DNA from 2 places in the Paenibacillus sp. CFBP13512 genome. Region 2 is predicted to be linked to the other one. Evidence: predicted binding sites of a transcription regulator. Region 2 holds the regulator's gene; the other holds the start of a gene.
The links. The regulator LexA, encoded in region 2, represses DNA repair genes until DNA is damaged. The targets are predictions, from matches to a motif close to CGAACATATGTTCG.
Positions count from the first base shown of each region.

Region 1: the regulator LexA is predicted to act here: its motif matches at 1,688-1,701, upstream of PaeCFBP13512_RS22945 (Y-family DNA polymerase).

Region 1 is NZ_QGAD01000035.1:4,563-7,746, forward strand. It holds gene PaeCFBP13512_RS22935 (hypothetical protein) at 1-13, opposite strand, end outside; gene PaeCFBP13512_RS22940 (YolD-like family protein) at 71-409, opposite strand; gene PaeCFBP13512_RS22945 (Y-family DNA polymerase) at 402-1,667, opposite strand; gene PaeCFBP13512_RS22950 (hypothetical protein) at 1,972-2,634, opposite strand; gene PaeCFBP13512_RS22955 (hypothetical protein) at 2,748-3,184, opposite strand, start outside.
Region 2 is NZ_QGAD01000003.1:64,920-68,103, reverse strand. It holds gene PaeCFBP13512_RS04755 (DUF896 domain-containing protein) at 165-374, opposite strand; gene yneA (cell division suppressor protein YneA) at 583-1,143, opposite strand; gene lexA (transcriptional repressor LexA) at 1,410-2,036, shown strand; gene PaeCFBP13512_RS04740 (hypothetical protein) at 2,112-2,585, opposite strand; gene PaeCFBP13512_RS04735 (hypothetical protein) at 2,701-2,937, opposite strand; gene PaeCFBP13512_RS04730 (glycoside hydrolase family 127 protein) at 2,964-3,184, opposite strand, start outside.

The sequences.
Region 1 (3,184 bases), on a different contig from region 2:
ATGTTTCATCCATATTCAAAAGCATCTCCTACATTAACGTGATTTTTCCTCAAGTATGATTATTGGATAACTACACTTCTATAATATCAGTAATTGATCGCAAAGAAATACAGACTTTCTCAAAAGTATCTTTGCTAAGTACTATATGTTGTTGTAGAGAATCAACTTGGTATATCCTTCCTGATACATCAACTATTCTTCGCTCGTGATAATAGCTAATTTTCACTAACGACTGCTTATAGTGCAGAAGTTGGATAGCCTGATTGATTTCCGCTACACGATCACTAGTTAATATAGGTTTGTTTACATCTTCTTGAGAAGCATACCAGGCATTAATCGCGTCTTGATGTTCAGGCAATATCATTGACTTACGCCATGTTTTGGCTCCACGTCCTTTAAGCTCATCCACTATAATGTCCCCCTATTTTATGTGATCGCTGGATAGCAGTTCCTGCTTCACTAATTGAAGAAGCTCGTAGAATAGCAGCAGAACCAAATTTCGTCTGGATGGTATCTATCGTTTTACCTAATCTACGTAATTTTTCATCTGTAGCGTGAACAAATAAATCCATTTGAATTTCATCATCATCTACCAAGTTTGAAACAGATACAGCTACATGCCTTATACGCCCGTCTACTGTACTTTGATCCAACAATAAGCAACAACTCTCATACAGATATTTAGACAGATCAGAGGCAGATAAGAGTGTTATAGAACGACTATAAGACGTAAGTAAATCTAAACGGTTATATCGTAAACTCAAGGATACGGTATGGGCAGCTAGATGTGCAGATCGTAGTTTACGGGCTAAATAGTCAGTTGCCTCATAGATCACAATCTTTGCTTCAGATACACTATAATCTCTAGCAAGAGTATTCCCTCTTGAGAATCCTTTACGGATCTCAAGGGTAGGATCATGATGTACGGGAGACAAATCAATACCCCAAGCATGCATATAATATTCTTCACCCATAACACCATACGTTCGTCTCAGCCATCCTAACGAAGTATGAGCTAAGTCTTTTAAAGTGAAAATACGTGCTCTATTAAATTGTCTACGCATTTTTTCACCAATGCCCCAGACTTCTTCTACGCGTAGGGGCCAAAGTAATTCCGGCACGTCCTCATAACGACATTCAGCAATACCGGCATGTTTTGCCTGCGTATCCAAAATCACTTTACTGATAAATTTATTTGGACCTATTCCGATGGAGGCTGTAATTCCTGTTCTGTTTAGAATCGTTTGTTTAATATCGACAGCAGCTTCCCATGCAGTTGGATAAATATTGTTTGTAGAATCCAGACAAACTATCATTTCATCAATAGAGTAGATATGTATAGCCTGAGCAGGAACAAACTCGTTTAAAATTCGAACAATTTGCATAGAGACATCCAGGTAACGTTGCATACGGGATTCGAAGACGTGAATATGATGTGTACGAGGAATTTGAAATAAGCGACTACCGGTCCGAATTTGATAACGTTGCTTGAGAGCAGGCGATGCAGCTAGTACTACGCTACTGGAAACTTGAAGATCTCCAACAACGGCAATCATAGCTTGAAGTGGATCAAGTTGATGATCAACAGCTTCTACTGAGGCATAAAAACTTTTCATGTCTACACAGATCATTCGATGTACTTTAAGCTTAGAATAATCAAATAGCATAGCTATCCACCCCTATTATAAGAACATTTGTTCCTATAATAGCATGAAAAATTTTTTTTAGGTACTATTTTAAATATAACCAACGCAATTTTCAAAAATCTATAACATTTATGGGAAATTCAGAAGTTAAACCCTCAATTTTGTTAGCACCAAACGTAAGCTGTCTATGTAGTCGTTAGATGCAGATATTATTTAGAATATTGTACCTACAGATCAATACTCCGTTAAAATTAACAACAAAATGCCATCCAACTTTAATAGCTGGATGGCATTTGCTAAGACATGGAAACTATTTATTTAATCTTTACTGTATTAAATATTTTATTTCTGAAAGGCTAGTGATTATATCATCAAGCGTTGATACTATTATTGCAACAACTTTATCGTTTAAGGGGTCAGAATAAGGTAATGTTAAAATACACGAATACTCATCTGTTTTAAAAATAACATCAATAAAATAAAAGGGGTTATTTGTTATAGGTGGAAGATTTTTGGATTCAACAATAGTCTCTATATCAGAGCTAAGATTAAGAATTTTGCGATCAACTTGAATCGGGAAAGGTTGATTCAAGTCTTTCACATAGCTCTCAATGCCATCTAACAAATCACCATTCCAAACTCTTCCTTCAACTATATTCTCCTTTAGAACAGCTATTTTAAGGTTAGGAAAGAAACTATCAAATAATTCATTTATTTTTTTATGGATAATTGTCTCTCTTTTTTCTTTAATCATGTCTTGATTAATGTCTACTTCCAATCGTATGACCCAATTATCAGATCTTGTGTTTCCTGTTTTTGAAAATTCGATAGTACAATCACTAACCAGTATACTTAAATTGTACCCGGTAGTTAATGTAACATTACCTGCCCATTTTGGTTGTTTGTTCTTATAATTTGATGTTTCAACTGATAAACGTGTATACATACCATCAAAAAGTTCACTTATTTTCTCTTCTAGTTCATTCATATTGATTCCTCATCTATATTGAAATTTAATTACAAAGATAACATTCATAGATATTATGCTGCTTTCTTTAGGTTATACGATATTAGTTCTAAAAAAAATAAATAAGTACCAAATTATATCATGATTTTAAATTGTTTTTTGCTTAATATAGTAGCAGTGAATTTGTTTTCCACATTTCTATTTTCAGTAGTAAAATGACTCCATTCCCCGGCTACAATGATTTTGAGATTTTTATTATCTTTATTCTTATAAATCTCCTTTTGCATCTGGTTATAGAGGTCTACATCATTAAACTTTAATACAAAATGATAATTTTTTTTATCTAGCGGGGCAACTAAATGAATTTCTTTTGTAGCTGGATCATAAATATAACCGTTGTCGAGAATAGTAGATTCAATGAGTCTCCAACCGATCACATCGGTATCATTTGGATACAAATTAATGCTTTCATCATAAAGGAGCATTTTGCCAATCACAATACCATTGTAAGTATCCAAGTAATGATATTGTGTACACATATAATATATTTGCCTTATGGTGTGAGGCGGTT
Region 2 (3,184 bases):
GATAATGTAAGCCTTACAATAAAAGCAGAAGACTTCCTTCTATCTTATCATGCCAGAACAAGCCCCAAATTTCTATAGCAAAATAGGATGCTCTGTTCTAGATCGGCCAGAGCACCCTTATTATCGTTCATTTTTCTTTTGTGGATTGAAGCTATTATATGTTCTTATTTCTGACTATTTTTGGTGTTATCCGATGATTCAGTATCTTCTACAAATTCAATTGTATCTAATTGTTGACGGAAATTACTGCGAATATTATTCAAATAAACAGCACGTAATTCATCACGTTCTATCGTTTCTTCTGCTGTAAGACCTGAACTTTTCTTTTTACGAGCTAATTCATTGATGCGTGTAATCAGTGTATCGATATCCATAATTAACCTCCATGTGATCGGTGTGCTTTTTGCCCCACTAACTTTGACATGTAAAAAAAAGCTTGTCAAGATCTATAGATCTCAACAAACTTTGACGATATTGATCGTTCGATCACAATATTCCTAACCGGATGACATTATCCCATACACAAACTACCTGCGATACATGTATCCATAAGTCATGTATATTTAAGTTCAGTATAGTGTATTAATCGTAAGGAATAACCAACACATCTCCTGCTTGGATTTCGCTTGAATCCAATTGATTCTCACTACGAATCTGAGCAATATAATCTCGCGTATCTGTCTGTACAGATTTGTATTCTTTCGCAATACTCCATAGACTGTCTCCTGCATGTACCACTACTTTTTGTGTAGGGCCTTCTACCTTGTCTGCAACTACGAAATTATGAATGACTCCACCGTATAACAATACGCCTGCAAAAACAAAACATACCATCAAACGTCCGCCTGATTTCCATTTTACTTTTTGCGCTGTGCTTTGGATAAGATGAAGTGTTTTTTGACGTAACGTCTTTTTGCCTTTTGGTTGAATCGGCTTGCGGATCTTCTGTACGGTAGGTACGTAAGTCCACTCATCCACAACTACATCTTTGTCCGCCCGTGTAGCATGAATAGCTTCTTGTTGTGCTTGCTTTTCCGAATAACCTGTTGATGTATGATGTATATCTGATCCTGATGTATCAATCTGTTGTTCATCCTCTTCAGACTGATTGTGGATGCTACGATATGTAGTATATTTTAACATTTTCATCACGCTCCAAACATTTGTTCTTGTTTTCTCAAATTCACTATAACACGAACATATGTTTTACTCAATAGTTTTTTACGAACTTTCGTTCGTGTTTTTTATCGCAACTTTTGGACTATAGATAATGCTATTTAGATGATGAATAGACTACGAAAATAAGCAAATAACAAATAAATATACAAATTTTAGAACTTATGTTTGTACGAACGGTAGTTCTATGTTATAATTTTGCCAAACGTTACTAGCATTGGGGTTGATAAGGTATGTCAAAAGTTTCAAGTCGCCAACAGGCCATTTTGGAATTTATCCGAAATGAAGTCAAACTTAAAGGTTACCCGCCATCTGTACGTGAAATTGGTGAAGCTGTAGGTCTTGCTTCTAGTTCTACTGTACATGGTCATCTGGATCGTTTGGAGAAAAAAGGACTGATTCGACGCGACCCGACCAAACCTCGTGCCATCGAGTTGTTGGGTCAAGAAGAGTCTGAAAGTAATATTCTTTTCGCTCAAACGGTATCTCGTGTTCCTATTATTGGAAAAGTAACCGCCGGTGTTCCGATTACAGCTACAGAACATATTGAAGATTACTTCCCTCTACCACAGAATTTTACAGGTGAAGGACAAGTATTTATGCTTTCTGTAGTTGGAGACAGTATGATTGAAGCAGGAATTTATAATGGTGATTACGTGATCGTACGTCAACAACAAACCGCTGATAATGGCGATATTGTTGTCGCTATGACAGAAGACGATGAAGCAACGGTCAAAACTTTTTATAAAGAAAAAGACCATATTCGTCTACAACCTGAAAATCCTATGTATCAGCCACTACGTCTGACGCATGTTACGATTTTGGGTAAAGTTGTAGGTTTGTTCCGTAATCTGCACTAAATCATATGTATCATAAGAAAAGACCACTATCTTAATCGATAGTGGTCTTTTTTGTAGTTTATTACTATTACATATTTATTGTATATATTTCCATAGAGCTGTTTTAATAACATCTTCAGCTTCGATCTCACTAAAAGGAACATCTACTTCTTTTCCATTCTGCTCCATTTTATACATCCACACAGGATGATCGATTGGATTTAAATATAATGATTCTACAGCAAGTTGAGGTTTTCCTGGATTGTGTGAGCAACTATATTCTATATAAGCTTCTCCATGATAGTGCTCAGTCAGATTTTTTTTAACAGCATTGATCGTAATAACAACGAGAGCGATTGTAATGACTAATTGAGTTCCATCTTTTTTTTGAACACTACAATCTTCTTTGAAATTTTCTTGGATCTCTTCTAAAATCGTAGAAAACTTCATCCATAAATCTTCGCAGTGTTCTAAAAAATGTTCGTGGATTTCTAAAGAATAGGTATGAGCTTTTTCCTTCTCTACTTTCTCTTCTCGCGCACGTATTGCCGCAGACTCAATCCAACCCATAACCTCACCTCTCTCATAAGTTAAATTACCCTTTCATCATAACCTAATCTGAGAGAATGAATACCTTTTATTTCCTCTTACTATTATATTTTTTCAACTAATATCTTGTTCTACCTTATCCAAAAAGCTTAGTATCCATTAATTTAGCTAATAATGCTTTGAAATCTTTACTTTCTGCTTTTTCTGCTAATTGAGATTCTAATATATTGAATTTTTCTGCTACAAAATAAGCATTCAAAAATACGCTCAGATGATCTTTGGCAATCGCTTCTGCATTCTCTTTATCTGATGAATAACTTGAAATCACAGTGTATGCAAATTTTTGGGGATCAATTTTCATTTTGGATTTCATTGTGTATTCTCCTTTCTGAATGTTTATTAAGCTTTATTAAGCCATACACGCATTTCGCCTATTTGTCGGTTCGCCCAGCAGTAATAAGGAATTAGACGTAACGCTGTAGACGTATACGTTTGAGGAGCTTTAGAAGCATATAATACATCTTCCCACTCTGGTTCTATATTTCTTTTTCGAGCTTCTACTTTAATCGTGCCTACTCCACCTAATAATTGTTCATCAAATTCATACTCATATGTCTGAT